One region of the Variovorax rhizosphaerae genome, then DNA from elsewhere that is predicted to be linked to it. Evidence: predicted binding sites of a transcription regulator. Region 1 holds the regulator's gene; the other holds the start of a gene.
The links. Region 1 encodes NrdR, which represses ribonucleotide reductase genes. Its sites were predicted from a motif close to CACNANATNTNGTG; they were not measured.
Positions count from the first base shown of each region.

Region 2: WKW82_RS08740 (ribonucleoside-diphosphate reductase subunit alpha) is a predicted target of NrdR. The motif match lies at 12,268-12,281, and genes of this name have one in related genera.

Region 1 is NZ_JBBKZT010000015.1:121,301-137,056, reverse strand. It holds gene ribH (6,7-dimethyl-8-ribityllumazine synthase) at 1-344, opposite strand, end outside; gene ribBA (bifunctional 3,4-dihydroxy-2-butanone-4-phosphate synthase/GTP cyclohydrolase II) at 347-1,504, opposite strand; gene WKW82_RS27985 (riboflavin synthase) at 1,501-2,154, opposite strand; gene ribD (bifunctional diaminohydroxyphosphoribosylaminopyrimidine deaminase/5-amino-6-(5-phosphoribosylamino)uracil reductase RibD) at 2,388-3,509, opposite strand; gene WKW82_RS27975 (type IV pilin protein) at 3,555-3,950, opposite strand; gene WKW82_RS27970 (pilus assembly protein) at 4,003-7,221, opposite strand; gene WKW82_RS27965 (pilus assembly PilX family protein) at 7,221-7,913, opposite strand; gene WKW82_RS27960 (PilW family protein) at 7,910-8,794, opposite strand; gene pilV (type IV pilus modification protein PilV) at 8,781-9,353, opposite strand; gene WKW82_RS27950 (GspH/FimT family pseudopilin) at 9,344-9,859, opposite strand; gene nrdR (transcriptional regulator NrdR) at 10,063-10,506, opposite strand; gene glyA (serine hydroxymethyltransferase) at 10,530-11,774, opposite strand; ZMP/ZTP riboswitch at 11,814-11,937, opposite strand; gene WKW82_RS27935 (lytic transglycosylase domain-containing protein) at 11,961-12,788, opposite strand; gene WKW82_RS27930 (DUF748 domain-containing protein) at 13,396-15,756, shown strand, end outside.
Region 2 is NZ_JBBKZT010000003.1:463,217-478,972, reverse strand. It holds gene mpl (UDP-N-acetylmuramate:L-alanyl-gamma-D-glutamyl-meso-diaminopimelate ligase) at 1-168, opposite strand, end outside; gene WKW82_RS08790 (hypothetical protein) at 235-837, shown strand; gene WKW82_RS08785 (TlpA family protein disulfide reductase) at 834-1,388, shown strand; gene accB (acetyl-CoA carboxylase biotin carboxyl carrier protein) at 1,490-1,954, shown strand; gene WKW82_RS08775 (hypothetical protein) at 1,957-2,082, shown strand; gene accC (acetyl-CoA carboxylase biotin carboxylase subunit) at 2,075-3,424, shown strand; gene prmA (50S ribosomal protein L11 methyltransferase) at 3,437-4,318, shown strand; gene WKW82_RS08760 (zinc-ribbon and DUF3426 domain-containing protein) at 4,415-5,791, shown strand; gene WKW82_RS08755 (carbohydrate kinase family protein) at 6,007-6,909, shown strand; gene WKW82_RS08750 (histone H1-like DNA-binding protein) at 7,218-7,625, opposite strand; gene WKW82_RS08745 (ribonucleotide-diphosphate reductase subunit beta) at 7,818-9,065, opposite strand; gene WKW82_RS08740 (ribonucleoside-diphosphate reductase subunit alpha) at 9,207-12,152, opposite strand; gene ampD (1,6-anhydro-N-acetylmuramyl-L-alanine amidase AmpD) at 12,534-13,127, opposite strand; gene WKW82_RS08730 (sigma-54-dependent transcriptional regulator) at 13,124-14,662, opposite strand; gene WKW82_RS08725 (two-component system sensor histidine kinase NtrB) at 14,675-15,756, opposite strand, start outside.

The DNA of each region.
Region 1 (15,756 bases):
ATCGGGATGCGGTAGTCGAGCGCCACGCGGCTCACGCCTGCGCCGGACTCGTTGGCCACCAGTTCGAAGTGATAGGTCTCGCCGCGGATGATGCAACCCAGCGCGATCAGCGCCTGGTAGCCGCCGCGCTCGGCGAAGGCCTGCAGCGCCACCGGCACTTCCAGAGCGCCGGGCACGAAGACGTGGTCGATGGCTTCGTCGGCCACACCCAGCGCCGACAACTCGGCGAGGCAAGCCGTCGCCAGCGCCCCGGTGATGTCGTCATTGAAGCGCGCCTGCACGATGCCGATGCGCAAGCCCTTGCCATCGAGCGCGCCTAAGGCGCCCTTGTTCGCATTCAGCATGATCAGCAGTCCTTGTGGGTGTAGCCGACGATCTCGAGGCCGTAGCCGGGCGTCATGCTCGGCATGCGGCGCGGGTTCGCCATGAGGTTCATCTTGTGCACGCCGCAGTCACGCAGGATCTGCGCGCCCACGCCGTAGTTGCGCAGGTCCATGCGGCCGCGTTCGGGCGCCTGCGCGGGGCGGGCGGTGCCTTCGAACTGCGCCAGCAATTCGGTGGCCGATTCGCCGCAATTCAGTAGCACCGCCACGCCCTTGCCTTCGGCCGCGATGTGCGCGAGGCTGGCATCGAGGCTCCACGAATGCAGCGAGCGATTTATTTCGAGCGCGTCGAGCACCGACAGCGGCTCGTGCACGCGCACCGGCACGACGTCATCGGCGGCCCAAGCGCCGCGTACCAGGGCCAGGTGCACGCCGTTGCTCGGCTTGTCGCGGAAGGCGTGGGCCGTGAATGCGCCCCAGGTGGTCTGGATCTCGCGGCTGCCGACTTTCTCTATCAGCGTCTCGGTTTGCGCACGATGCTCGATCAACGCGGCGATGGTGCCGATCTTGAGCCCGTGCTCGGCCGCGAACACCTGCAGGTCCGGCAGGCGGGCCATGGTGCCGTCTTCATTCATCACCTCGCAGATCACCGAGGCCGGGGAGCAGCCCGCCATGGCCGAGAGGTCGCACCCCGCTTCCGTATGCCCGGCGCGCATCAGCACGCCGCCATCCACCGCTTGCAGCGGGAAGATGTGGCCCGGCTGCACCAGGTCGGTCGCCACGGCATCGCGCGCCACGGCAGCCTGCACGGTCCGCGCACGGTCCGCCGCGGAGATGCCCGTGGTCACGCCCTCGGCCGCCTCGATCGACACGGTGAACGCGGTCGAATGCTTGGCGCCGTTGCGCGCCACCATCGGCGGCAGGTTCAGCCGCTCGCACATCTCGCGCGACAGGGTCAGACAGATCAGGCCGCGCGCATGGCGCGCCATGAAATTGATGGCCTCCGGCGTGACATGGTCGGCCGCGATGACGATGTCGCCCTCGTTCTCGCGGTCCTCCTCGTCGACGAGGATGACCATCTTGCCGGCGCGCAGGTCGGCCACGATGTCTTCGACGGAGGAAATGGGGGCGGGCGTTCGCCCGTTGACAGGCGTGCCAATCGGCGTGACGGAGGCGTTCATGGCTTGTTCGTCTGGGTGGGGAGGGGAAGGGCGCCGGCCTGGAGCATGCGCTCCACGTAGCGAGCGACGGTGTCGATTTCGAGGTTCACGCGGCTGCCCTCGACCAGCCCTCCCAGCGACGTGTTTTCCACGGTGTGCGGAATCAGGTTGATGCTGATCTCGCTGCCCTGCGGGCCGTCGCTCACGCTGTTGACCGTCAGGCTCACGCCATTGACGGTGATCGAGCCCTTGTAGGCCAGGAAGCGGGCGAGCGCGGGCGGCGCGACGATGCGCAGCTCCCAACTCTCCCCGACCGGCGCGAAGCGGCTCACCGTGCCGATGCCATCGACATGGCCGGACACGATGTGGCCGCCCAGGCGATCGCTGGCGCGCAAGGCCTTCTCGAGGTTGATGCGCGCCGAGGTTTCGGTCAAGCCGGCCGTCTTGTCGAGCGACTCGGCCGAAATATCGATGGTGAACTGCTGGTTGGCGGGGTCCAGGGTGGTGACGGTCATGCACGCGCCGTTGAGCGCAATGCTGTCACCGAGCCCCACGTCGTCGAGATAGCCGTCGGGCGTGGCGATGCTGAGTCGCTTGCCGTGGGAAGAAGAGCTGCCGAGGTCGTGGATGGCGGCGATGCGCCCCACGCCGGTGATGATTCCGGTGAACATCCGCGCATTGTATTTGGTCGACAGTTGTTGCCTGTCCTCGCCGCGCCATGGGTACTTCTTTGCGCCTCGGCCTGGGGTAACAGGGGTGAACCGGACAGCTTGCTGCTCGCCCCCAGGCTCCGCCCCACGTCGGGGCGCTCTTCCAACCCCCTAAGACAACGCCGGTGGCTCGGTGCAACGCCCGTTCCATGGTGATTCTGATGTCGGGCTGCGTCGTTCTGCGCGTTCCAAGGCTAGAACTTGTCGCGGCCGCTCGCGCGGGCGACGATGCGCAGGTCGGGACCGAGCATCTCGACGGAGCGGAACTCAAGCGGCAGCGCGCCGGCAAGCTCGGTCAAGGGCCCCTCGGCGTGAACGTGGCTGGCCATCCCCATGCCGCTGCCAATGAATTTCGGCGCTAGGTAGACCAGCAACTCATCGACCAGCCCATCGCGCATCAGCGAGCCATTGAGCTTGTGGCCAGCCTCGACATGCAATTCGTTGATCTCGCGTCGAGCGAGATCGGCCAGCATGGCCGCCAGGTCGACCTTGCCATTCGGGTTGGGCAGGTGCGTCAACGTGGCGCCGCGCGCCTTGAGCGCCGCTTCCCTCTCGGGGTTCGACCTTGCGCCGGCATAGATCCAGACGGATCGGCCGGGCAGGAACAGCCGCGCCTCGGGCGGCGTCTGCAATTGGCTGTCGACGATCACAAGGTGGGGCTGGCGACCCGATTCGACCAATCGCACATCGAGCAGAGGGTTGTCCTCCAGCACCGTACCCACGCCAGTCAGCACGGCGCTTGCCCGCGCTCGCCAAGCGTGTCCGTCGGTGCGTGCGGCTTCGCTGGTGATCCACTGGCTCACGCCGTTGTCGAGGGCCGTCTTGCCATCGATCGAGGCAGCGACCTTCATTCGCAGCCAAGGCGTCTTGCGGATCATGCGGCTGAAGAAGCCGATGTTGAGTTCGCGCGATTCGGCGCCGCCCGGCCCGACATGCACCTCCATGCCTGCCGCACGCAGCCGGGCGAAGCCCTCGCCTGCGACCAGCGGGTTGGGGTCTGCGATCGAGGCGACCACCCGCCGGATGCCGGCGGCGATCAGTGCATCGCAGCAGGGGCCGGTCCGTCCGTGATGAGAGCAGGGCTCCAGCGTGACGTACGCCGTCGCGCCGACCAGCGAATGGCCACGCGCCGCCGCATCGCGAATCGCCATGATTTCGGCATGCGGCCCTCCCACGGGCTGGGTTTGCCCCTGACCAATGACCTCGCCCTTGCTGTTGGTAATGACGCAGCCGACGGCGGGGTTGGGTGAAACATTGGCTTGTGCCGCGCTTGCCAGCGCGAGCGCCTTGTCCATCTTTTTCGCGTCAAAGGGCATGGAGGAGTGATCGGGGTATGAAGATAGCGCGGGGCCCGTTTGTGCTCAGCGACTCCAGCAGTCTGTCACCAATTCGGCGGACGCGGTCGTCGCTGACAGGCCGCGTGCGCCGGCTTGCGTCAATGTGAACGCGCCGCACTTGTCGCCGGCCTGGCCATTTTGCGGAGTCGCCGTCAAAGTGTAGCCAGCTCCCTGCGCATCCGTGGCTTCGAGGCTGATGGCATAGCGCTTGGATGGCACTTCCTGCAGTGCCGCCGGAAAATTCGTGGCAGCCTCGTCGGTTGTCAGGTAGGTGCCCCGGGCCGTTGCCACCCGCTCCAGCCAGTGGGCGGCCTGCAGCAACCCGGCGCGCGCCTCGGCACGATGGCCGCGGCGGATGTACTCCTGGTAGCTGGGCAGCGCGATGGCGCTCAGGATGCCGATCACCGCGACCACGATCATCACTTCGATCAGGTGAAGCCGCGTTCACGCGAGCGATTTCTCATCGGCGCATTCACCGCAACTGTCGCCAACTCGGCCGCAGGCTGATCTTCACCAGCCGATCCCTGCCGTCGCAGGACTGGCCGGAAGGACAGACGCTGATGACCTTCTTGTCCGTCCTCACTGCGTAGCGCAGCGACGATTCGATGCGCGAAGCAGTCTTCGGGGCATCGACCGCATCGGCACTTGCGGTGTAGCCATAGATTTGCGAGCTCGGGGCGCCGCCAGTGATGGCGTTCAAGGTGGTGAGGTAGCTCTGTCCGTTCACCATGGTCGGACCGCAGGTCTCGGCCATCGTGTCGCCGCCAACGTTCGGAATGGTGCTTAGGATGTCTACGAGCCGGCCGTCGAACCAATCGAGGTTCTGCACCACGCGTTCACCCCCCACGGGCAAGTCGAGATACCACCCCTTGCGCGCTGCGAAACTCACGTCGTTGGCACTCAGGCTCCAGAGTCGGTTGCCCGTCGCGTTTGACGTGCCGGCCTCTGCGCCGACCGACTGCGCGACCAAGGAAATGCGTCCGTCGGTCACGGAATTTCCATTCGACAGGATCACCTCATTTGCGGTAGTGCGCTCGATGGCGGTGCTGTCGCGGATGCCATAGAGGGTCTGCGGCGAAGCGTCCCCCCGATCGCCGTTTGTCAGGTTTCGTCCGGTGCCGAACACCAGCATGAGGCCTCCGTCGGGATGCGGCAGCCACACTGGCGCGGCGGTGATGGGTTGCGCTTTCCCGGCAGCGTCGTGTGCGGTGTACAGCGGGACCTTGACAGCGGGCGGCGCGTTGTCGAAGTCGGCAATCTTCCATTCGCCCGCGGTCTTGCTGGTGAGGTCGAACTTCCAGAGGTGGCCTTGGAGATCGCCGGCATAGGCGATGTCCGCCTTCCCGTCGCCGTTGAGGTCGATCAGGCGGGGGGCGCCCAGGCCATTCCCGCCGGCGGGGCCCGCGATGATCTTGGTCAACGCCTTGTTGCCATCCAGGTACTGGATCAGCAGCACAGCCCTTTCGTTCGGGCTGTTGTAGCCGTTGCCGGTGACCAGCGCCCAGCGGCCATCGTTGAGCTGGGTGATCTGCTGCGTCGCGTTGGGGTTGGCCTGCCCCTTGACCGGCTGGCTGAAGATGCTCCCGATGTCCGGGTCGGCATCGGCGCCGGTGTTGTCCAGCACCACCAGGTCACCGGGCCGGGCCGTTGCAAAGGCTGCCGGATCGGTCACGTCCAGGACGAAGAAGCCCCGGCCTCCGGCGCCCAGAAAGCCCGCGAGGTACGTCTTCCAGGTGGCATCGCCAGTCTTGATGTCGCCCGAGAGCGGCGAGCCGTCGACAAAGTACTGGTGCTCGTAGGCGGGTGAGCTCAATTGCGACAACTTGCCGTAAAGGCCCAGTGGCACATACGCGATCTTCTCGGTGCCGTCGGCCGCGAGAAAGCCATGCAGCATGCCGTCATTGGCGCCAACGTAGAGCATGGAAGGCCTGGCCGCACGGGCGCTCCTGAAGGCCACGTAAGTGGCGTCGGTGTACGTCCCGGTGGGTTTGCCCGGCGCCACCCATAGCATTGAATTGACGATGTCGCCGTGGCGCGACTTGCGATTGCGGAAGGGCCCGCCGTTCGTGACTTCCAGGTTGCGGTCGCCACGCAGGAAGGCAAGTCGCTCGATTCCCTTGCCGTCGGTTCCGGAGCTGCCGGTGTCGAGCATGGCCTTCTGCGCGTTGGATAGATTGCCCCAAGCCCATGAGATAGCCTCAGTGCCGTTGTGGGACAGCACGAGCCGGTTCGCGGGATCGAAGCTGCTGTCGTCCATCAGCGTCGCCGTGGACACCGGCTTCGCGGGGGTATTGCCCACAGCGGCAACCGCTGTGCCCCACGCGCCGGCCGTCGATACGGCACCGGTGCCTGCCGCGACGGTGTAGGCCGTGACTTCACCCTGCCATCCGTCGGCAGAGTAGCCAGCCTCGAAGGACATCGATGCCGCCCTCGCAGATCCGGAGCTTCCGGTCAGCGAAGTGAGCGCACGACCCGTATCGGCGGCGATCGAGTTCAGGACATCCTTGAAAGCATGGGTCAGCGACTCGGTGGTGGGCGCCGGGACAAACTTGCCGCGCGCGTTGAGGGCGGAGTGCCACAACTCGGGTTTCCGCTTCTTGTCATCGATGGCGGCATCCGAGTTCAGCGGATTTGGCCAAGTCGCCGTACCGAGCATCAGGCGGTTGTAGTCGTCACCGCTCCAGGTGCTGTCGCCCAGCACGAGCCCCACATCTTTCCACTTGGCGGCGTCGCTGAATCCCACGGTGTACAGCGTCATGTGCTGCCAGTTGGCCGGATCGTTGCGTGGGTTCCAGAACTCGGTGATGGTGCGCGTCTGTGCGCCGTCCGTGAAGGTCTCGCTGCCTTCGCGTGCGATGCGTCGGGGCACGTTGTTTTCCAAGTCCGGTTGCAGGTCGGTGGCCCAGTAGTGGAAGGCCAGGTCCGAGAAGGTTGGCAGTACGTGAGAGCCATAGCTGTCGGTGTAGATGCCAGCGCCCAAGTCGTCGCGGTAGATCTGCGTTTGGGCGACCGTCGTGTCATATGGTGTGCTCCCGTCGCCTAGCACGCGGGGTGTGCCGTCGGCATTCTGTATCTGCGCGGCAGCCACCGGATTGCTGGCATCCCATGGGATGGGATCATCTTTTCTGCCGAATGGGGTGTTCCATCCCCCGTCGGTCATGAAGAGGTTGTAGGCCTTGCGGCATCCCAGCATCGGTTCCTGCACGTGTCCCGGCACGCTCGCCCATGGACTTTTGACGCCGCGGGGCATGCGCAGGTATTCGCCAGCGTTGAACAGCATCCGATGGGACGGCGTGTAGCCAACGGGTTGGAGCGTGTTGACCCACGCCTCGAAATTCGCGCGGTGCGAGGCGTCCAGCACACGCATTTCGTTCTTGCCATCGCAGTCGCCGCCGCTCGGAATCGTGTAGCAGCGGGCCATCGACTGCCAAGCCAGGCGAATGGCGCCATCCGGCACGTTGGATTGCGAGAACGTGTCGAGCAATGCTGCGCGCAGGGTCGTCATGCCCGCGCTCCCCATGCTCTCCGAATCGTCTACTGACACGATGACATTCGGTGCCGGCTTCCTGTAGTTCGTGCCGGCGGGGGCGGTGCTGAATTGCAGTGGCGCCGCCGCCGCCTGCGACGACAGCATCGCGAGGGCCACCAGCAGAGTGCAACTGATCGACGCGGAGACGTGTGTTTTCTTCATCAATCCACCGGCTTTCGCACGAACACCGTTTGCAGGACGGCCATGCTGTTGGGCTTGAGTCCTTTCGCAACTGCCGTGATGCGGTAGACATACGGGCTGTCGGCGTCGGGTGCGTACGTTTGCGCCAGTCCGCCCTTGGTGGCCAGGCCGATGTCGTAGGGAAGCACCTCGACCCAGTACCAGGCGCGCGGCGCCTTGCCGGCGCTCGTGATCAGGAGGGGGTTGCTGGCGGCCGTGGCCTTGGCGCCGGTGTACGCGCCGTAGGTTGCCGCCACCTCCTTCATGGCGTCCAACTCGCTTTTCGAGTTCAGGAACTTGCCGTTGTTGCCGAGGCAGATGCCGCGCACGCAGGCGGGTGTCGCTGTTCGCAAGGTGTCCGAAAGATTCTGGAAGTCCGCCTCATCGACGGGGAAGAAGACTCCGCCGGCGAGTTCCCGGCAGCCGACATAGGCCGCGCCGTTCCTGCATTCGGTCTTGCCATCTGCCAACGTGCCCATGATGTCGAACTCGGCATCGCGCACCATGGCTTGCGCGGCCTCGAACGCGCGCTGGTAGTCGCTGTCGTTGCCCGTGATCATTTCGCTGAACAGCGCGGTCCGCGAGGCCCAGATCACCAGCAGGCTGGAAAGCATCACCATGACCAGCACGATGAACATGGAAACTCCGCGCTGGCGCTTGATTCGCGTGCTCACGAGACGCCCTGCTGGGTCCGCAGATCGAACACGTTGCGAAACAGCATGTGGAGGACGCCGTTGTGCGGCGCGTCCTCGCCGTTGCAGTTGACGTAGTTCCTGGATGGTTGCTCGCCGGTGGTTTCGGTGCCCTTCAGGTCGAGGCAGATCTCGACTGAACTCACCGAATTCCAGAGGTTGGCGGCCTGCACTTCGTTGGCGTCCATGCGTCGGATCGTGGTCGGCGAGGCCTTGACGCGGTACCAGACCTGGAGGTCCGCAAAAAAAGCGTTGGTGACGATGGGTTGGCTGTCTGTCAAGCCGCTGCACTTCAAGGCGCGCGTTTCCCCCGGTTCACCTTTGTCCTTGACGTCGACAAAGAAGGTGCTGTCCAAGCGCGAATCGTGTGCCGTGTTGGCCAGGCAGTCGCGTTGCTCCAAATTGACCACGGCGCCTGCTTCCGTCTCCGCGTCCTCGGCGCCCTTGGCTGTGGGGATTGCGGCGCCGTCGTCTGGGTCCACGGCCTGGGTGCTGAATGAAACCGTGTCCGGATATCCATTGGCGCCCTCCAGGCCGTGCACGGCGAAGCCCGATTTGTTGTAGCCCTTGAAATCTGCATTGAACGCGCGCTTGTCTTCGGTGAACGACTTCGTCAAGTTCAATGAGCCGGCCTGACGCGCTTGCATGCCGATCAGCCGCAGCACATACGACCCCTGCTGCTGCAAGCGCGCGACGTCCGTGACCATCGCCGCACTGTTTCGCGACAGCAGCATCGCGGCAATGGCAGCGCCAATCACCAGCAGGCCAATGACGAGCGCAGCCAGCAATTCGACGAGCGTGACGCCGCGTTGCGATCGGCGCGCCGCCGCCCTTGGGTGCGCAAGAAGACTACGGCTGGACATACACGACGTGACAGATGAGGCCGGTGGGGCAACTGGGGGTGCCGGTAGCACTGGGGGCGGGCTGGGCCAGCGGCGCGAGGTAGCCCTTGTCGTCCGAGCGTTCGTTGGACCGCCAGCCGACCATCACGCCCAATTGCCGCTTGTTGTTGGCGTCCTCGTCGGAGGACAGGAAAACCGTGGCCTTGCCCAGCGGCAGCCGCTGCGCGACTTCTGTTTTCCATTCCCAGAGGTCGCGGGCAGCAAGCTGGGCGGTGGTGCACGCCTTGGCCCGGCAATCTGCTGCAGGTGCATCGCCGATGTCCCAGTCGGCCACGTAAGCATTCAACTGCGCGAAAGCGTCGGGGTTGGACTTGATGCGCTCGCCCAGGTCTTCAATGGCCCGGACGGCTTGCGCGCGTCGTGCGGAGGTTTGCGTCTCTGCGAGCGTACGCACCTGGACCCACAGGATCGCGAGCACGCCCACCGCCAGGATCAGGATCGAAACCAGGGACTCCAGCAGTGTCACGCCGCGCTGCCGAGTTCCTTGGCGTTGCGAAATGCGTTGGGCGTTCAGCTGCATTTGCTGGCGCCCTTCAGCTCTCGCAGACTGCCGCCGCCGCTCAAGCACAGAACGTTGCTGAGTGCAACGTCGTCGTCGCCGGAAGGGCTGATTGCGACGCCGATCATGCCTGCGCTGGATTCACCCCACTGATTCAGTCCCATCGAGGAGACGTATTTCTTGGTCAACTTGACCGTGACGCCACGAGGCCTGGGTGTTGACTGCAGGAGTTCGCCGTTGTCAACGGTCTTGTTGCCATTGCGGTCGGCGAACACGAGCCATCCACAGCTCCAGTCGCTGGCCTCGGGCGTCGTGCACCCGGCCTCCGTCGCCTTTTGCACCATGACTCCGCCGCCGCGCTGGATGGCTTCGGATCGAGCGAAGTAGATCGTCGCGGTCACGTCCTCCACGGCGGTTCGAACCCGGTAGCGGGAGACCACGGCGTTGAAACTCGGCAACGCCAGCGTCGCCACGATGGCTACAACGAGGACGACCATCATCAATTCGATCACGGTGAACCCCGACATGCGGCGGGTTCCGCGAACAAATCCGGTATGCGGCTGGGAAAAAAGCGAGATCACGCCCGTGATGCTACGGGCGCAAATGTAGCTAGAAAGTTAGCAGGGCTGGACGGCGGCTTGTCGCCGACGAACGGCGCCGTTAGGCGAACTTATGACAATTTAGTGTATTTGTGTCGGCAAATTCACAAAGATGTCGTTCTTGGTTACCGTCAGATATCGCGCAACAACTGTCGAAACTCGTCTACATCCTCAAAGCTCCGATACACCGACGCAAAGCGCACATAGGCCACCTTGTCGAGCTTTTTCAGTTCGCGCATCACCAGTTCACCGACCTTGTTCGACTCGATTTCGCGCAAGCCAAGCGCCAGCAACTCTTGCTCGATGCGTCGCAATGCGTCGTCGATCTGTTCGATTGTCACCGGCCGTTTGCGCAGCGCCAGCATCATCGAAGCGCGGACCTTGCTCGCTTCGAAGTCGGCACGCCCGCCATCCTTCTTGACGACCACCGGGAAGTTGACGTCCGGCCGCTCATAGGTCGTGAAGCGTTTCTCGCAGGACCCGCATTGGCGGCGGCGGCGCACGAAGTCGCCGTCTTCCGACACGCGGGTCTCGACGACCTGCGTCTCAAGGTGGCTGCAGAATGGGCATTTCAAGCTGCGGCCCGCCGTCGTCTTGGTCAGCGGTAGACCGGGAAGCGCGTGGTCAGTGCCTCGACCTTGGCGCGCACCGCCGCCAGGTTCGCTTCGTCGCGCGGGTTGTCCAGCACGTCCGCGATCAGGTGCGCCGTGGCGCGGGCTTCCTCGTCCTTGAAGCCGCGCGTGGTCATGGCCGGGGTGCCGATGCGCACGCCGCTGGTGACCATCGGCTTTTCCGGATCGTTGGGAATCGCGTTCTTGTTGATCGTCATGTGCGCGCTGCCGAGCACCGCCTCGGCTTCCTTGCCGGTGATGCCCTTGGGGCGCAGGTCGACCAGCATCAGGTGGCTCTGGGTGCCACCGCTCACGATGCGCAGGCCGCGCTGGGTCAGCGTCTCGGCGACGATCTGCGCGTTCTTGATGACCTGCTGCTGGTAAGTCTTGAACTCGGGCGTCAGCGCTTCCTTGAAGGCCACCGCCTTGGCGGCGATGACGTGCATCAGCGGACCACCTTGCAGGCCCGGGAAGATCGCGCTGTTGATGACCTTCTCATGCTGCGACTTCATCAGGATGATGCCGCCGCGCGGGCCGCGCAGGCTCTTGTGCGTGGTGGAGGTGACGATGTCGGCGTGCGGCACCGGATTCGGGTAGCAACCCGCGACCACGAGGCCAGCATAGTGGGCGATGTCGACCATGAAGATCGCGCCAACGTCCTTCGCGACCTTGGCGAAGCGCTCGAAATCGATGTGCAGCGAATAGGCCGAGGCGCCGGCGATGATCAGCTTGGGCATGTGCTCATGCGCCTTGCGCTCCATCGCGTCGTAGTCGATGGCCTCGTTCTTGTCCAGGCCGTAGCTCACCACGTTGAACCACTTGCCGCTCATGTTGAGCGGCATGCCGTGGGTCAGGTGGCCGCCTTCGGCCAGGCTCATGCCCATGATGGTGTCGCCGGGCTTGAGGAAGGCCAGCATCACGGCTTCGTTGGCGGAAGCGCCGCAGTGCGGCTGTACGTTGGCTGCGTCGGCGCCGAACAGCTGCTTGACGCGGTTGATCGCGAGTTGCTCTGCCACGTCGACGTGCTCGCAGCCACCGTAGTAGCGCTTGCCGGGATAACCTTCAGCGTACTTGTTGGTGAGTTGCGAACCCTGCGCCGCCATGACGGCGGGCGAGGCGTAGTTTTCACTCGCGATGAGTTCGATGTGCTGTTCCTGGCGTGCGTTTTCGGCCTGGATGACAGCCCACAGTTCGGGGTCGGTCTGTTCGACCAGATTGTTGCGTTGGTACATGGCAGTCCTGTGAAGACAAATTTCCTTGTTCATGCAAACAAGGGCTGCCCAGGCGAACGGCGGAACGTCCGGCAAGCCGGCCGGTACGCTCCCAAGTGGTATTCCACGTCAGCGCATGGACCCTGCAGGAGGGTTGCGCCTATCGCCAGTCGCGTACCGCGCCAGTGTAGCCGAGAGACCCGCGGCTCAGGAGCCGCTCTCCAGCATCGCGAACTTCTCACCTTCACCGCGTTCGGGTGACTTGCCCCGCTCGGCCACAGACAGGCTCCGGCTCGAGGTCGTGGAGGGGGCCTTGCCCTGGGCAACCTGCCGAAGGCGTGCATGCTCGGCCAGCACCTTGCCGGCATAGCCGCCGTCGTCTTCCAGGTTGGCAGCGCCGACGTAGTGGCGCAGGCCGCCCTCGACGGACCCGGCGCGCGCAATGCATTCCTGCAGCACCTTGACGCCCACGCGCATGTTGGTGATCGGATCGAAAGCCGTCAGCGTGCCACCAGCGCTTTCATATTTCTCGCCATGGATGCGGGTCATCACTTGCATCAGGCCTTGGGCGCCCACACTGCTCTGGGCGAACGGATTGAAGCTGGATTCCACGGCCATGATGGCCAGGATCAAGGTCGGGTCGAGCTTGGTGCGCTTGCCGATCTCGTAAGCCTCGGCGACGAGCGCACTCAGTGGTTCCGCTGCAACACGGTACTTCTTGCTGAGCCAGTAGGCCACCGCGGCCTGCTGTTTGGGCAGGTCGCCAGGGCTTGCCGCCGTGGTGCGGTCGATCGCATTCGGTTGCAGGTCGGTCGGCTCGGGGGCTACAACGGGCTTGCGCGACTGGAGCCAGCCCATCAGGTGGGCCTCGCCAGATTCGCGCAGGTCTGGCCGGGCCAGAAGCGCCAGTGCGGCAAACACGATCGACAGTCCAATCAACGCGAAGCCGTTGTGGGTAAGTTCAAAGAAGCCATCTGCCACATCGGACCAGAAGGTCCGTAGCCCGCGGGCTGTGGAGGCCAAGGCCTGTTTCATCGCTTTTCCTTTCGTCGTCGGTACCGGAAACGCGGGCGCGCATGAAGCGGGCCAGGTCGACAGTACCGTCGCTGGGGGTTGGTATCAGGTTCCGCGCGAGAGGGGAGAGGAGCGCGGCCGCCTGATAGGGCCGGTGGCAAGAGTGCACGCGGCGGCGGAGTACAAAAGACTGCAAGCTGCAAGAGTGCAGCAGGGTTGAGCGAATTCTATGGATGGGCTAATACCCGGTCAAGAATATCGTCTAGTAGTCTTATTCTAAAAAAGACCTGAGGAAAGTTCGTGCCTGTAGTCAGAAAGGGCTCACTGAAAGCGATTGAAACACCGATTTGCAAAGGCCATTCCACCGCTTAAAGTGAATGTGCCTGAACCGTCAGGCGCTACGCCAAAGGCCGAGAACAGAGGGATTTCTCCCGGTTCGACGTTGGAAGCACCCCCCGGTGGCAATCTCTTGCTGCCAGCGAGACCGGAACCATTCAACTTCCGGTCAAGCGAAAAGATGGCATGGGTTTTGAACTCGCCATCAGGCCCGGTGACGAGACTCTGCGTCGACTCACCGGGCTTTCTTGTTTCTGGGAACCCGTGTGGCTTTACGGCACACTTCTCCATGATGAATGCTGCTGGCCTGAGACAAAACAAATGGGTGCGACGCGTGATCGTCGCGGTGCTCACTGTTCTGCTGATCTGGCTGGTGGCGTGGCTGGTGGTTCCGCCGCTGCTCAAGAGTCAGTTGCAAAACATCGCGAGCGCGAAGCTGGGGCGGCAGGTCACGGTGGGCAAGATCGATTTCAAGCCCTGGACCATGGAGCTGGCGCTGAACGACCTGCACATCGCCACGGCCGACGGCAAGGGCGACCAACTGGCGATCAAGCGGATCTACGTCGATGCCGAGATGGAGTCGATCGTGCGCCTGGCGCCGGTGGTCGATGCGGTGACCATCGACCAGCCGACAGTCGCGCTGAAGCACCTGGGCGATGGCCACTACGACATCGACGACATCATTGCCAAGCTGGCGACGCCGCCCGACAAGCCGCCAGGGGAGCCACCGCGCTTTGCTATCTACAACATCGCGGTGAATGGCGGCTCGGTCGATTTCGACGACCAAGCCGTCCAGCGCAAGCACACCCTGCGCGACCTGGTGCTGAACGTGCCGTTCATCAGCAACCTGGCTTCCCTGCGCGAGGCCAAGGTGGAGCCCAAGCTGGCTTTCACCTTCAACGGCAGCAAGTTCGATTCGGCCGCTGCGACGACGCCCTTCGCCGAGAGCCGCAAGACCGACGCGCAGATCCAGTTCAAGGGGCTCGACCTGGTGCCGTACCTGGGCTATGTACCGGCCGGGATGCCGGTGCAACTGAAGGCGGGTTCGCTCGACGCCGACGTCAAGATCGACTTCGAGCGTGCCACCACCGCGGGCCTGAAGATTTCCGGCACGGTCGCGACCCATGGGATTCGGGTGGCGGATGGCGAGGGGCGCGAGTTGCTGGCCTTCGACAGTCTGACGATCGGGCTGACGGATATCAGGCCGTTGGAACGGGTGGTTCATCTGGGGGAAATCGCCTTGGTTGCGCCCAACCTCGCTGTGGCGCGCGATGCGGCCGGCAAGCTGAACCTGCTGCCGAAGAATCCGGCGACAGGCGCCCCAGAAAAGCCCGCGCCAAAACCCGATGCGGACGACGCCGCCGCCGTACCCAAGGCGCCCGCCGCCACGCCCTGGAAGATCGAGGTCGACAAGTTCGCCCTCAGCGACGGCAACATCGGCTGGCATGACGAGACCGTCAAGCCGGCCGCCGGGGTCGAAATGACCGGGCTGGGCGTGCATGCCACCGGAATCCAGTGGCCCATGGAGAAACCCGCGAGTTTCAGCGGGGGCCTGGCCATCGGCGGGGCGGGGCTCAAGTTCGAGGGCCAGGGCACCGACAAGGCGGCCACGGTCAAGGCGCAGGTCGAGGCCTTGCCGCTGTCGCTGGCGGCGCCCTATCTGGCGCAGAGCCTGGAACCTACGCTCGACGGCAAGCTGGGCGGTGAAGTCGAGATCGCCTGGACGCAGCCGGAGCTCAAGTTCAAGGCGAACAAGGTCTCGATCGATGGCCTGGCGCTGTCGCAGGGCAAGACGGCGTTGGCCAGCGTGGGACGCTTTGAACTGACCGATGCGGTCGCGGACATGACGCAGCACACGCTTGCGATCGGCACTTTCAGCGCCAACCAGCCCAAGGTGCGTGTCGAGCGCGACAAGGAAAAGCGCTGGATGTTCGAGCGCTGGCTCAAGACGCCTTCCGGCAATGGGCAGCCCGCAGGGGAGGCCGCAAAGGTTGCCGCGCCCAAGCCGACGGATGCCGGGTCGGCCAAGGCGAATCCGAACACCAGGCCATGGGGGCTGACCATCGGCAATCTGCTGATCGATGGCGGTGCGGTTTCTTATGCCGACGATGCCGCCAGCACGCCCGTGGCCGTGGAGATCACCGCGCTCAAGGTCAGCGCGCAGAAGCTGGCGCCCAATACCGCCACTTCGTCTCCGCTGGAAGTGTCCGGCCGCATCGGGGCCGGGCGCTCGGACCCCGGCAAGTTCCTCTATAAGGGCAACGTGGTGTTGAAGCCGGTGTCGGCGGAAGGCCGTCTCGAGGTGGGTAGCTTTCCGGTGCACGCGTTCAAGGCCTATTACTCGGACGCACTCAATGTCGATGTGCGTCGGGCGTTCGCCAGCTATCGGGGCACGGTCAACTATGCCCAGATGCTCGCCGGGATGAGCGCGAAAGTGGTGGGCGACCTGGCGGTGGATGACCTTCGCATCAACAGCGTCCAGTTGACCCAGTCCCCCGGATTCGACCGATCGAACAACCAGTTGCTCGGCTGGAAGACGCTGGGCCTGCGCGGGTTGCAGGTGACGCTGGCCCCCAGCACACCGCCCCGGGTCGACGTGCGCGAAACCTCGCTGACGGATTTCTTCGCGCGGGTGATCGTTGACCCGACCGGG
Region 2 (15,756 bases), on a different contig from region 1:
GTCCGCGCCGAAGCCTTCGATCAGGTCGATGCCCAGAGCGCGCAACTGGTCGCTCATCGGCGGATAAACGCCGGCGTCGCAGCCGGTCACCTTGTGGCCGGCTTCGCGCGCGAGGGCTGCAACGCCACCCATGAACGTGCCGCAGATGCCGAGGATGTGAATGTGCATCGGTTGATTCTAGGGATGCGTCGAAGGGGCACTCCTGCGATGCCGCCTTCCGGGCAGAATGCCGTGATGGACATGTCCAAGCGTGAAATCGCCGCCGCCGCAGCGCGTCTCGTGGTCGAGGAGGGGCTCGAATACGGGCCCGCGAAGCGCCGCGCGCTGCGCGACCTCGGACTCCCGAATCGCACCGCATTGCCCAACAACGACGAGGTCGAGGCTGAAGTTCGCGACTACATCGCCCTTTACTGTGCCGACACCCAGCCCGGCGAGTTGCGTGCGCTGCGCGAACTGGCCCTCCTGTGGATGGAGCGGATGGCCCCCTTCAGGCCGCATGTGGGTGGCGCGGTGTGGCACGGTACTGCAACCCGGTTGTCCGATATCTACATCCAGCTTTTTTGCGACGATTCCAAGTCCGCCGAGATTTCGCTGATCGACCACCATGTCGACTACGAGCCGCGCATGGTCACTGGCTTCCATGGCGAGCAGGTCGAGGCCTTGAGCGTGCATGCACTCAGTCGCGCGCTCGGCGAAGAAATCGGCGTCCATCTGCTGGTCTACGACCTGGATGATTTGCGCGGCGCGCTCAAGCCCGACGCGCAAGGGCGAGCGCCGCGTGGTGATCTGACAGCGTTGCGCCGCCTCATCGAACAAGAAAGAGCGAGCAGGGAATGAGCGACAGTGCGAATCCGGTCCGTCGTCGATGGATCATCGGTGGCGTGGCGGTGGTGGCCGCAGCGGCCGGCGCCGGCGGTGCCTGGTGGAAAGAGCGTGCCGGTGCGTCAGGCACAAGCGTCCCGGTGGATGCGACGTTCTGGACCCGGCGTTTCGAGCGCCCGGAGGGTGGGGAAGTGGATTTCGCGACATTGCGCGGCAAACCGGTGCTGATCAATTTCTGGGCAACATGGTGTCCGCCCTGCGTCGAAGAGTTACCAATGGTTGATCGTTTCTTTCGCGATCAAGCTGCAAACGGCTGGCAAGTGATCGGCTTGGCCATCGATCAACCCAGTGCGGTGCGGAAGTTCCTGGCCCGCACGCCGGTTTCGTTCCCGATCGGCCTGGCCGGGCTGGAGGGTACGGAGCTCCTGCGCGAACTTGGCAACACGGGCGGTGGTCTTCCGTTCACAATGGTCGTCAATGCCGAGGGTGCGGTGGTGGCACGTAAGATGGGAAAACTCGAGCCAGCCGATCTCGATGCTTGGCGGCAGGCGCTGGTTCGCGGCTAGAATCCGGCCTAGAACGCGGCATTTGGCACTAAAAAGCTAATAATCGCCGATTTTCAGGCGAGTTGATACCTATGACCAGCACAGCTGGCGCTTGGAGGCCCATGGATCTTCGCAAACTAAAGACACTGATCGATCTCGTGTCTGAATCCAATATTTCCGAACTTGAGATCACCGAAGCCGAAGGCAAGGTTCGTATCGTCAAGGCTGGCACGTCGGCGCCGATGCAATACGTGCAGGCGCTTGCGGCTCCCCAGCAGGCCGCTTCCGCGCCGCCGCCCACCCAAGCTGTGGAAACGTCCGCACCGGCCGCCGTACCGACCTCGGCGCCGACGGGTCACACGGTCAAGTCTCCGATGGTGGGCACCTTCTACCGTTCGTCGAGCCCCGGCGCCCCGGCGTTCGTCGAGGTTGGCAGCCAGGTCAAGGAAGGCGAAACGATCTGCATCATCGAGGCCATGAAGATCCTCAACGAGATCGAGGCCGACAAGTCCGGCACGATCACGCAGATCCTCGGCGAGAACGGCCAGGCCGTCGAGTACGGCCAACCGCTGTTCATCATCGAGTAATCATGTTCAAGAAGATCCTGGTCGCCAATCGCGGCGTTCGCGCCTCGGCGCGGACGGCCGAAGGCCGGCAAATTGCCGTTGCACGCGCAGCGTGCGGGCGATGCAGCCGCGAGGTCAGCCATGTTTAAGAAGATCCTGGTCGCCAATCGCGGCGAAATCGCCCTGCGGATTCAGCGCGCCTGCAGCGAGATGGGCATCAAGGCCGTGATGGTCTATTCGGAAGCCGACCGCGAAGCCAAGTACGTCAAGCTGGCCCAGGAAGCGGTTTGCATCGGTCCGGCGCCGTCGTCGCAGAGCTACCTCAACATGCCGGCCATCATCTCGGCGGCCGAGGTGACGGATGCCGAGGCGATCCACCCGGGCTACGGCTTCCTGAGCGAGAACGCCAACTTTGCCGAGCGTGTCGAGCAGAGTGGCTTCCAGTTCATCGGACCCACGCCCGAGAACATCCGCACGATGGGCGACAAGGTCTCGGCCAAGCAGGCCATGATCAAGGCCGGCGTGCCTTGCGTGCCCGGCTCCGAGGGTGAACTTTCGGACGACGCCGCCACCAACAAGCGCATTGCGCGGGCGATCGGCTACCCGGTCATCATCAAGGCGGCCGGCGGTGGGGGCGGGCGCGGCATGCGCGTGGTCCATACCGAGGCGGCGCTGGTCAACGCGATCCAGATGACCAAGGCGGAGGCCGGCGCGGCGTTCAACAACGCGGCCGTCTACATGGAGAAGTTCCTCCAGAACCCGCGCCACATCGAAATCCAGGTTCTTGCCGACAAGTTCAAGAATGCGGTGTACCTTGGCGAACGCGACTGCTCGATGCAGCGCCGCCACCAGAAAGTGATCGAGGAGTCGCCCGCGCCTGGCATTCCGCGCAAGTTGATCGAGAAGATCGGCGAGCGTTGCGCCGCCGCCTGCAAGAAGATCGGCTACCGAGGCGCCGGCACCTTCGAGTTCCTTTATGAAGATGGCGAGTTCTATTTCATCGAGATGAACACGCGGGTGCAGGTCGAGCATCCGGTGACCGAATTCACCACCGGCATCGACATCGTCAAGACGCAGATCATGGTCGCGGCCGGGGAAAAGCTCCCCTTCACACAGCGCCAGATCGAAATGCGCGGTCATGCGATCGAGTGCCGCATCAACGCCGAGGACGCGTGGAAGTTCACCCCTTCGCCCGGTCGCATCACGATGTGGCATCCGCCCGGCGGTCCTGGGGTGCGCGTCGATTCGCACGTCTACACCAACTACTTCGTGCCGCCCAACTATGACTCGATGATTGGCAAGATCATCTGCTACGGCGACACACGTGAGCAGGCCATGGCACGGGTACGTACCGCCCTGAACGAGACGGTGGTCGAGGGCATCCAGACCAACATCCCGCTGCACCGCGAACTGATGGTGGACGCCAAGTTCATGGCAGGCGGAACCAACATCCACTATCTCGAAGAGTGGTTGGCAACGCACAAGCGCTGAGCGGCCCGGCCAGTGTTTGAACTTCGGTTGCTGGTTCCGGAAGACGGCGTCGAGAACGTCAGCGATGCGCTGGACGCGCTGGATGCGCTGAGCGTTTCCGTCGAGGACGCAGACGCGCAGACCGATGCGGAGCAGGCGCTGTTTGGCGAACCGGGTATGCCGCCGCCGAAAGACGGTTGGCTGCGCTCGCGCGTGATTGCGCTGTTCCTCAACGAGGCGGCGGCGCGGGAGGCTGCCGCCGTGCTGGAACTGCAGGACTTCTTCGAAGGTTGCAGCATCCTCGGCGTGGCGGACGTGCCGGAGCAAGACTGGGTGCGACTGACGCAATCGCAATTCGCGCCGGTCGAGATCACGCCCACATTCTGGATCGTGCCGACCTGGCATGAGCCGCCCGCGCAAGCGAAGCAAGTGATCCGCCTCGACCCGGGTCTGGCCTTCGGCACGGGTACGCATCCGACCACGCGCATGTGCCTGCGCTGGATCGCGGTCCACGGTCTCGCTGGCCAGCGTGTGCTGGACTATGGCTGCGGTTCCGGCATCCTCGCGATTGGCGCAGCCAAGTTCGGCGCGGCGCGCATCGACGCGGTCGACATCGACGAATCCGCCGTTGAATCGACGCGCCTCAATGCCGAGGCCAACGCCGTTCAGTTGAATGCGGGCCTTCCCGACACGGCTGAAGGACGCTACCAGACCGTGCTGGCCAATATCCTGGCGACACCGCTCAAGCTCTTGGCCCCCCTGCTGTGCAGTCATATCGCGCCCGGTGGCTCGCTGGTGCTGGCCGGTATTCTGGAGCGCCAGGCCGAGGAGTTGAAGGAAGCCTACGCGCCGTATGCGCGCTTGCAGGTCAGTGACAGCGAGGACGGCTGGATCCTGATGACCGCCACCGTCTAGTGCCTGCTCCACTGTGCAGCAGGCCAGGAGCGGTGTTGAACTGGCCTTGGCGCCTTGCCCCTGTCTGACGGGCCTGCCACCTACAATGCCCGCCCAATGAGTCTTGTCACCCGCTGTCCTTCCTGTGAAACCACCTTCAAAGTGGTTCGCGACCAGCTTCGAATATCGGATGGATGGGTGCGATGCGGTCGCTGCAGCCAGGTGTTCGATGCGACCCTCGACCTGCGCGACGCGCCGGATGCGGTCAGCTCACAGCCAGCCGCGGCCGGGGAAGTTGCGGCACCAGCGGCGATTGAAGCGCATGACGAACCGCTGGAGATCGACCTTCCGATCAAGGGGCTGGAGTTGCAGTTCGCGCGTATGGAACTGGCGCAGAAGAGTTTGGAAGCCAGGGTCGAATCAAGTCTGGAGCCAGACCGCGACTCTGGTACAGAGCCAGAGCCAGAGCCAGAGCCAGAGCCAGAGCCAGAGCAAGAGCAAGAGCAAGAGCAAGAGCAAGAGCAAGAGCCAGAGCAAGAGCAAGAGCAAGAGCAAGAGCAAGAGCAAGAGCAAGTTCCGGGGCCCAAGTCCCCCGATGCTGCAGCGCTCGCGCCGCACCCGGAGTGGCCGTCACTGGACCTGATCTCCGATCCACCATGGCCCGAGCCGATCTCCGCGCTGCCGACCGCTGATCCGCCGACTGCCGCGCCGCCGATCGAGCCCGTGCACGCATTGGCGCAGCACTCGCTCACCCGTTCCATCGAGGCCTTGGACGACTTCTCGGCCTTCGTCGGTCAATCCAGCAATGCGCAGCTGCAAAAGGCCTTGCGACAGGCTCGGATCGACGCCGTGCGCAATGCCCGCGCGCGTCGGGCAGCCGCAACGGCAACCCCCTTGGAAGAGGTGCCGCTTTCCTCGCCCATGGTGACCTCCGCCAGCATCATCGAAGCGCCTTGCGATCCGGCAGCGGCCCTGCCGCCGTTCGCGCGAACGCCCGCGGCGGCCCGAAGCGAGCGCGGGTCGGGTCGCTTTGTCAGCGTCGCGCTGATCCTCCTTGTCGCCGCGCTCCCGCTGCAATGGGCGCGCCACGAACGCGATGCGCTGGTCGCGCGCGAGCCTTCGCTGCGGCCTGCGCTTGAAGTGCTGTGCAAGCTCATGGCCTGCCAGATATCGCCGCTCCGACAGATCAGCGCGATCACCATCGACGGTGCCTCATTTGCCCAAGACAAGACCGGCGACGGCTATCGCCTCGACTTCACCCTCCGCAACAGCGCGACGATGCCGCTGGCCATGCCGGCGGTCGAACTGTCATTGCTCGACACGCAGGAGCGCACCACGTTGCGGCGCGTGCTGATGCCGGCCGACTTCGGCGCGCCCGCGGTGCTCGGCGCCAAGGCGGAGCACGCCGCATCATTGCCGCTTGCGCTCACCCGCCCCGACGCTGCCGGGCTGTCGCCGGTTGCCGGCTACCGGGTGCTGGCCTTCTATCCTTGAGAGGCTGAGCGTCTTTCCATCATGCCTGCTCATCGCGCCAAAAGGCCTCTGCTCGTCATTGCAAATGCTCGCCATGGCCCGAACCATGGCTGTGCCTTGCGCCTGAAGCGGATACCCTTTGGCGCACTGCACGGGCACCCTCGAAAAGCCCCAGCTTCTGATCTGAGCGCATCGCGCTTGTCGTTCCAACCCTTCCAACACCTTGGGGCTCCTACATGGCAGCAGTGATTTGCGGTTCCCTCGCGTTCGACACGATCATGAATTTCGAGGGACGGTTCGCCGACCAGATCCTCCCCGATCAGTTGCACATCCTGAACGTGTCCTTTCTCGTGCCCGGCCTGCGGCGCGACTTCGGCGGCTGCGCCGGCAACATCGCGTACAGCCTCAATGCGCTCGGCGGCAAGGCACTGCCGATGGCGACGGTGGGAAGCGATGGCGCCGCCTATGTCGCGCGGCTCGATGAATTGGGCGTCGGCACCGAGTTCATCCGCGCCGTTGACGATGCCTACACGGCGCAGGCGATGATCATGACCGACCGCGACAACAACCAGATCACGGCCTTCCATCCAGGCGCCATGCAGCAGGCGCACATCACGCACATCGCGGCACGCCCGGACCTGAAGATCGGCATCATCTCGCCCGATGGGCGCGACGGGATGCTGCAGCATGCCGAGCAGTTCAAGGTCGCCGGCATTCCCTTCGTCTTCGATCCGGGGCAAGGCTTGCCGATGTTCAATGGCGACGAACTGTCGCACTTCATCGAACAAGCCGACTGGGTCACGGTGAATGACTACGAAGGCAAGATGCTGAGCGAGCGCACTGGGTGGAGCAGTGCGGACATTTCGCGCCGCGTGCAAGGTCTGGTCGTCACGCTGGGCGCCGATGGATGCGAGGTCTGGATCGATGGGGTCATGTCGCATGTCCCGGCGGTCAAGCCGGCGGTCGTGGTGGATCCCACGGGCTGCGGCGATGCATGGCGTGGCGCGCTCCTGTTCGGCCTGGAGCAGGGTTGGCCGCTGGCCAAGTGCGCGGTGCTGGGCAACCAGATCGGCGCGCTCAAGGTTGCGCAGCGCGGCCCGCAGAACTACACGGTGGACCGCCAGCAGCTCGGCCTCTGACCGGCGGCGTCCCTCCCTGCCGGGAGCGGCACAGCATCGCCAGCAGTGCGGGGCCATGGGTGCTGCAGTGCGAGGGCCCTCCCGGTTTTTTCATGCACGACTATCTCATGCGACATTGCCTTCAAGCGCGCAGCGGCGTTGGATGGGCTTGTCATGCGACAGCACTGCCGCACTGCCGAACTGCCGAACTACCTATGGCGCTCCGCGTCGTACCGCGCTTGATTGCAAAGTCGTCTCAAGCACGAGAGAAATAGAAAAGCCCGACACCTCGCGATGCCGGGCTTCGCCGATCAGGGCCTCTGAATGACTCAGGGCTTGCTGGCCGTCGGGAACGGCCAGGCAGCTTGAGGATTCAGCGTCGTCTGTGCCGAAGGGGCAGGGGCGACGGCGGCCTTGGCGGGTGCTTTCGCAGCCTTCTTGGCGGCAGGCTTCTTCGCGGCTTTCTTGGCCGCAGCCTTCTTTGCAGGTGCCTTCTTGGCAGCGGCCTTCTTCGCCGGCGCCTTCTTCGCGGCGGCCTTCTTCGCAGGTGCCTTCTTGGCAGCGGCCTTCTTCGCCGGGGCCGCCTTCTTCGCGACGACCTTCTTTGCCGGTGCCTTCTTCGCGACGACCTTCTTGGCCGCGACCTTCTTTGCCGGTGCCTTCTTGGCCGCGACCTTCTTCGCCGGAGCCTTCTTCGCAGCGGCCTTCTTGGCCGGCGCTTTCTTTGCAGTTGCCATTTCTTTCTCCTTGATCAAGTTGAAAAATCAACCTCTTGAAGCACTCCGCGTCCGCTTGTGAACGTGAAGCGATTCATGGTGTTGGATATCAAGCTCCAGCACCATGAACACCGTCGCCTGTCAGTCGCCGCACTCTCTGGTGCGATGTGCGCCGATGGCAATTCTTGAATGCATTGTTGTTCTGTGAACGTCTCAATCCCAGGAAAGAGCACCACCCGACTGGTATTCGATCACGCGGGTTTCAAAGAAATTTCGCTCTTTCTTCAGGTCGATCATTTCGCTCATCCACGGGAACGGATTCTCTTCGTTCGGGAAGAGTGTCTCAAGGCCAATTTGCTGTGCACGCCGATTGGCGATGTAGCGCAGGTAGCCCTTGAACATGGATGCGTTCATGCCGAGCACGCCGCGGGGCATGGTGTCTTCGGCGTAGCGGTATTCGAGTTCGACGGCCTTGAGGAACAGGGCCTTGATCTCGGCCTTGAACTCTGCGGTCCAGAGGCCGGGGTTCTCGAGCTTCAACTGGTTGATCAGGTCGATGCCGAAGTTGCAGTGCATCGACTCGTCGCGCAGGATGTACTGGTACTGCTCGGCAGCACCGGTCATCTTGTTCTGGCGACCGAGCGCGAGGATCTGCGTGAAGCCGACGTAGAAGAACAGGCCTTCCATGAGGCAGGCGAAGACGATCAGCGACTTGAGCAGCGTCTGGTCGGTCTCGTGCGTGCCGGTGTGGAAGTGCGGGTCGCTGATGGCCTCGATGAAGGGGATCAGGAACTGGTCCTTCTCGCGGATCGACGGTACTTCGTTGTACGCGTTGAAGATCTCGCTTTCGTCCAGGCCCAACGACTCGACGATGTACTGGTAGGCGTGCGTGTGGATCGCTTCTTCAAAGGCCTGGCGCAGCAGGAACTGGCGGCACTCGGGTGCTGTGATGTGACGATAGGTGCCCAGCACGATGTTGTTGGCGGCCAGCGAGTCGGCGGTCACGAAGAAGCCGAGGTTGCGCTTGACGATGCGGCGCTCGTCTTCGGTGAGGCCGTTCGGGTCCTTCCACAACGCGATGTCGCGCGTCATGTTCACCTCTTGCGGCATCCAGTGGTTGGCACAGGTGGCGAGGTACTTTTCCCAGGCCCACTTGTACTTGAAGGGCACCAGCTGGTTGACGTCGGTCTGGCCGTTGATGATGCGCTTGTCTGCGGCACGAACGCGGCGGGCGGCGGGCACCGGGGTGGCAACAGTTGCTGCTGTCATGCGTGCCGGAATGCTTGCGCCGTCATCAAGCTTGCGTGATGCCGTCGCGGTGTGGACAGCGGCTTGGGGAATTTGCGGAGTCGGGACTTCCATCGAGCGGCCGGTTGGTGCGCCGTGATTCGTGGAGTGCTGCAAACCTTGTTGCATGTCCTTCGATGAGGAGGGCTTGACTTCTTCGTCCCAGGTCAACATAGAAAAATCCAGTGCTCAAATTATGTGAGCAACGATGTGATATGCAAAGTGCTCGTTCGCATCGCGCTTCAATTATCTTGTTCTTATGTTGCTCGCGAGCATCGACTTTTGTGAGTCGATGCCGCGCGTTTCACACAACGATTACTGACACGCTTCGCATGTCGGGTCATCGACACCGCAGAACGCGATGTCGGTGGCAGGGATCGCATTCATCTGCGCTTGCGCTGCGAGTGCCGCGGCTTCGAGTGCGCTCATCTTCGGCGTGGCATCGCCACCCGATGACACGGCGTTCAGGCGGCCCGATTGCACCGTCGATTTCTCGGCATGCGTGGCGCTCTGCGTGCGCAGGTAGTACGTGGTCTTGAGACCGCGCAGCCATGCGAGCTTGTACGTGTCGTCGAGCTTCTTGCCCGAGGCGCCGGCCATGTAGATGTTGAGCGACTGCGCCTGGTCGATCCACTTCTGGCGACGCGATGCAGCCTCGACCAACCACGTGGTCTCGACCTCGAAGGCGGTCGCATAGAGCGCCTTGATGTCTTGCGGCACGCGGTCGATCGGACGCAGCGAACCGTCGAAGTGCTTGAGGTCCATCACCATCACGTCGTCCCACAGGCCCAGGCGCTTGAGGTCTTGCACCAGGTAGTGGTTGATGACGGTGAATTCACCGGACAGGTTCGACTTGACCGACAGGTTGCCGAAGCAGGGTTCGATCGAGGCATCGACGCCGATGATGTTGGAGATGGTCGCGGTCGGTGCGATGGCCACGCAGTTGGAGTTGCGCATGCCGTCGGCCTTGATCTTCTGGCGCAGTGCGTCCCAGTCGAGCGTGGCCGAGCGGTCCACTTCGACATAGCCGCCACGTGCCTTCTCGAGCAGGTCGAGCGTGTCGATCGGCAGGATGCCCTTGTCCCACAGCGAGCCCTTGTAGCTCGAGTACTTGCCGCGTTCCTTGGCCAGTTCGGTCGAGGCCCAGTAGGCGTGGTAGCAGATGGCTTCCATCGACTCGTCGGCGAACTGCACGGCTTCTTGCGATGCATAGGGAATGCGAAGTTCGTACAGCGCGTCCTGGAATCCCATCAGGCCCAGGCCCACCGGACGGTGGCGCATGTTGGAGTCGCGCGCCTTCTTCACGGCGTAGTAGTTGATGTCGATCACGTTGTCGAGCATGCGCATCGCGGTCGAGATCGTGCGCTTGAGCTTGGCCTGGTCAAGGACCGAGCCGCCGGTCGAGCCGGCGGGTGCCGCCTTCAAGTGCTGCAGCAGGTTGACCGAGCCGAGGTTGCACACGGCGGTTTCGGTGTCGCTGGTGTTGAGCGTGATCTCGGTGCAGAGATTGGACGAATGCACGACGCCGGCGTGTTGCTGCGGCGAGCGCACGTTGCAGGCGTCCTTGAACGTGATCCAGGGATGGCCGGTCTCGAACAGCATCGTCAGCATCTTGCGCCACAGGTCGGTGGCCGGGATGGTGCGCGAGGGCTTGATGTCGCCGCGCGCGGCCTTCTCTTCGTAGGCGACGTAGGCCTTTTCGAATTCAGCCCCGAACAGGTCGTGCAGGTCGGGCACGTTGGAGGGCGAGAACAGCGTCCAGTTGCCCTTTTCCATCACGCGGCGCATGAACAGGTCGGGGATCCAGTTGGCCGTGTTCATGTCGTGCGTGCGGCGGCGGTCGTCGCCGGTGTTCTTGCGCAGTTCCAGGAACTCCTCGATGTCGAGGTGCCAGGTTTCGAGGTACGTGCAGACGGCGCCCTTGCGCTTGCCGCCCTGGTTCACCGCGACGGCGGTGTCGTTGACGACCTTGAGGAAAGGCACGACGCCTTGCGATTCGCCGTTGGTGCCCTTGATGTGGCTGCCGAGTGCGCGAACGCGGGTCCAGTCGTTGCCCAGGCCGCCGGCGAACTTCGACAGCAACGCGTTTTCCTTGATCGACTCGTAGATGCCGTCAAGGTCGTCGGGCACGGTCGTGAGGTAGCAGCTCGACAGTTGCGAGCGCAGCGTGCCACTGTTGAACAGCGTGGGCGTGCTCGACATGAAGTCGAAGGAGGACATCACTTCGTAGAACTCGATGGCGCGAGCTTCGCGGTCGATCTCGTTGAGCGCCAGGCCCATGGCCACGCGCATGAAGAAGGCTTGCGGCAGTTCGATGCGCGCCTTGCGCACGTGCAGGAAGTAGCGGTCGTACAGCGTCTGCAGGCCGAGGTAGTCGAACTTCAGGTCGCGTTCGGCCTTGAGTGCGCCGCCGAGCTTGACCAGGTCGTACTGCAGCAGCTTCTCGTCGAGCAGTTCGTTCTCGACGCCCTTCTTGATGAAGTGCGGGAAGTAGTCGGCGTAGGCGGTGGCGCGTTCGGCCGGCGCCACTTCGCGGCCCAGGATCTCGCGGAAGATCGTGTGCAGCAGCAGGCGGGCGGTGGCGAAGGTGTAGTCGGGGTCCTTCTCGATCAGCGTGCGGGCCGCCAGGATGGAAGCCTTGTAGACCTCGTCGAGCGGCACGCCGTCGTAGAGGTTACGCATCGTCTCGGCCTGGATCGGCGCGGCCGTGATGGTGGCGCCCAAGCCCTCGCAGGCCGATTCGATCAGGCCCTTGAGTTCGTTGATGTCGAGCGCGACGCGTTCGCCGCGGTCCAGCACATGCAGGGTGGGCACGACGGCTGCTGCTGCCGGCTCGTTCTGGCTGGCGCGCTCGCGCGTGCGGCGCTCGCGGTAGAGCACGTAAGCGCGGGCGACTTCATGGTGGCCGCCGCGCATCAGGCCGAGCTCGACCTGGTCCTGCACGTCTTCGATGTGGAAGGTGCCGCCGCCCGGACGTGAACGCACCATCGCGCGCACCACGGCCTGGGTCAATCCTTCGACCGTCTCGCGCACGCTGGCGGAAGCCGCGCCCTGGGTTCCATGCACGGCCAGGAAGGCTTTCATCATCGCGATGGCGATCTTGTTGGGCTCGAACGAGACCACCGCGCCGTTGCGGCGGATGATCTGGTAATGCGCGAGCGCATCCGCCGACAGCGGGCCGGCGACATCGCGCTTGCTGGCGCCGGCTTGGGTGAAGGACGAGGGGCGGGGCGTGGCGGGGGTGTTCAGTGCTGTCTGCATTCGGTTCCTCGGTTGGCGACTGTTGTTGTGGCGAGCGGCGCCTGGGGGCATGCGAGCCGGGCGTGCGCCGCAAGATTGTTAGAAGTTTGTAGCGGCGTTGATCCGGCCGAGGGGGCACTATATCTAGTGTCCCGGGGGCCTACAAGCCACTAGATGTAGTGCTTTTTGTGAATCTCAAGCGCCGCGTTGCACGGGTTTTTCGGCATCCTGCACCGGAGCGCCCGTGGTTGCTGGGCTACTTTCTCACGGTCCAGTATTGGTGCGGGTTGCGGGGCGATTTGGGCCTGCAGCCCGCATGGTTCCTGGACGCGGGCGGTGATTTTTGCTGCGCGATGGCCCTCGAACGCGGTCCATCGCCGCCGTCATCGCGATTGAGAAAATTCAGCGGACCATGGTGCTTTCAGGAAACATCGTGTGGGGCCAGGCCAATGCGCCTTGCAAGGCGCGCCAGTCGAAGCCGCTGCCCGGGTCCTGCTTGCGGCCCGGCGCGATGTGCTCATGGCCCGCGATGAAGGCCACCGGGTAGTGCTGTGCAAGGACCGGGCACAGGCTGGACAGGGTCTCGTACTGCGCTTCTTCGAAGGGCTGGCCTTCCAGGCCTTCGAGCTCGATGCCGATCGAGTCGTCGTTGCAGTTGTCGCGACCGCGCCAACTGGAGGCGCCGGCATGCCATGCGCGGTCGTCACAGCTCACGAACTGCCACAACTCGCCGTCGCGGCGCACGTAGAAGTGGCTGGAGACTGCCAGGCCGCGGATTCGGCCGAAGTACGGATCGGCGTCCCAGTCGAGCTGGTTGGTGAAGAGTTCCTGCACGTGATTGCCGCCATAGACACCGGGCGGCAGGCTGATCGAATGCAGCACGATGAGGTCGACCTGCGCGCCCGCGGGCCGGGGGCCGAAGTTCGGTGACTCCAGGCGTCGGGCGAATCGGTACCAGCCCGCCTGCCAGAGGCTGGCGTCCGATGCCGCATTCATCCGGCGTCGTCCAGCGTGCCAACGCCGCCGTCGTCGCCGTGCGGGGTGCTGATGCCGAGCCGGGCGATGCGGTAGCGGATCTGGCGCAGGCTCAGGCCGAGGCGCGCGGCTGCGGCGGTGCGGTTGAAGCCGCTTTCCTGCAGCGCACGGACCAGCACTTCACGCTCGTGCTGGTCGAGGTAGGACTGCAGGTCTGAAGGCATTGCGGGTCGTGGCGCCGGGCGTTCGCGCGCGGGTGGGGCCGCCACGGCCGTGGCGGGCAAGGGCAGGGCGGGCGCCTCGAGGGGCGCGAGACCGCTGCTCATGAAGTCCAGGTGCAGTTCGTCCCCGTCATTGAGCGCGACGGCGCGGTGCAGCAGGTTCTCGAGTTCGCGCACGTTGCCTTCGAGCGGATGGCCCGCGAGGCGCGTGATCACATCGGCGGTCAGGCGCGGCACCGGCATGCCGGCGTCCTGCGCGATACGCGACAGCAGCGCGTTGCACAGCGCAGGCAGGTCTTCGCGCCGATCGCGCAGCGGCGGCACCGCGATCTCGATCACATTCAGGCGGTAGAACAGGTCCTGCCGGAAGCGGCCGGCCTGCACTTCGGCATGCAGGTCCTTGTGGGTGGCGCTGACGATGCGCACGTCGACCGTGTCTTCCTGCGTGGACCCGATGGACCGCACGCTGCGCTCCTGGATCGCGCGCAGCAGCTTGGACTGCATGGCCAGCGGCAAGTCGCCGATCTCGTCCAGGAAGAGCGTGCCGCCGCGCGCCGCCTGGAAGTAGCCGTCGCGGTCGGCCGCGGAGCCGGTGTAGGAGCCCTTGCGCGCGCCGAAGAATTCAGCCTCGAGCAGGTTTTCGGGGATGGCGCCGCAATTCACCGCGACGAAGGGTCCGTCGCTGCGCTGGCTGCAGGCATGCACGGCGCGCGCGACCAGCTCCTTGCCGGTGCCCGACTCACCGCGCACCAGCACCGGCGCCATGCCGCGCGCGACCTTGGCGATGTGCGACTTGATGAGCCGCATCGGCTCCGATTCACCGACCAGGCGTTCGAGCGCCCGGTCGCCCAGTGTCGCGGTCGGCGGCAGGGTGCGGCTTTCGATGAGTGCGGACGGGATGGCCGCAGGGAGGGCTGCCTTGGCCACGTGGACGGCCACCTGCGGCTGGCGCTGCACGGCCGACGCCACCACCGCGCGGAACTGCTTGAGGTCGACCGGCTTGGTGAGGTAGTCGAAGGCGCCGGCCTTGAGCGCCTCGACGGCGTTCTCGGCCGAGCCGTAGGCGGTCATCACCACGCAGCGCTCGCCGCGCTGGGCCTTCTGGATGCGTTGGATGATTTCCATGCCGAGTCCGTCGGGCAGCCGCATGTCGGTGATCACCGCATCGAAGCGCCCGGCGTCGAGGTGCTCCCAGGCCTCCGACAAGCTGCCCGCCGCTTCGACGCGATAGCCCTCGCGCAGGAGGGTCAGTTCGTAGAGGGTGCGCAGGTCGGGTTCATCGTCGACGACCAGGATCTGCGCCGGCAGGACTGCGGTGGGGTGGTGGGTGCTCACGCCGCTATTGTGTCAGCCGCGTCTTTCGGCGGAGGCAAAGACGACGAAGAATTCGTTACCTTCCGGCCCGGCTGCAGAGAGCGCCCGACGCTCGTAGCCGATGGTGGCGCCGTGCCGCTCGCAGAGTTCGCGGCAGATGAACAGGCCCAGCCCGCTGGAGCGGCTTTCGGACGAGAAGAAGGGTTCGAACAGGTGCCGCTGCACCGCCGGCTCCAGCGGCATGCCGTCGCTCCACACCTGCAGGGTGGCGCGGCCGCGGGCGCCGGTCGCGGTCGTCACCTGGATCGAGCCGTCGCGATCGCCCGCATAGCGCGCCGCGTTGTCGAGCAGGTTGACCAGGATCCGGCGCAGGTGCTCGACTTCGAAGCGCACGTCGCGCCCGACGGCATCCAATGCCAGCAGCACGCCTTGGCGCCGGGTCTGGCGCACCCATTCCTCGGCCAGCGTGCGCACCGTGGTGTCCAGCGCGACCAGGTCGCCGAGCGGCAGCGAGCGTTGCTGCCGCGCGCGCGAGACGTCGAGCACGTCATCGACGATGCGTGCCAGGCGCTGCGCGTTCTGCTGCACCATGGCCGTGAGCTGGCGGTGCGAAGGATCGACCAGGTCCTCGCCGAGCAGGGCGCTCGCCTGGGTGATGGCGGCCAGCGGATTGCGGATCTCATGCGCCACCGCTGCCGACATGCGGCCCATGGCGGCCAGCTTCTCGGTGCGGATGCGCGCTTCCAGTTCGCGCAGATCCTGCAGGAACATGACGCACAGGCTGTCGATGCGCCGGTCGGTGGCCGGCGTCAGGCGGGTACGGACCCGCACTTCGCGCGGCGCGCCACCGACCTGCGCGATCGGCATCTCCTGGGATTGCGGCTGGCGCTGCGAGAAGGTTTCGTCGGCCAGCCCTGCCAGCGGTTGCCATGCCGGATGCGCAGCGAGTTCGAAAGGCAGCGCCATCGATGCCAGGCCCCGGCCCAATATCGCGTCGGCCGCCGGATTGGCCGAATGCACGCGGCCATCGGCATCAATCACCAGCACGCCCTCGCTCAGGGTTTCGATGACCAGTTCGTTCACCTGCGCATGCAACTGTGCGGTGCTGCGGCTGC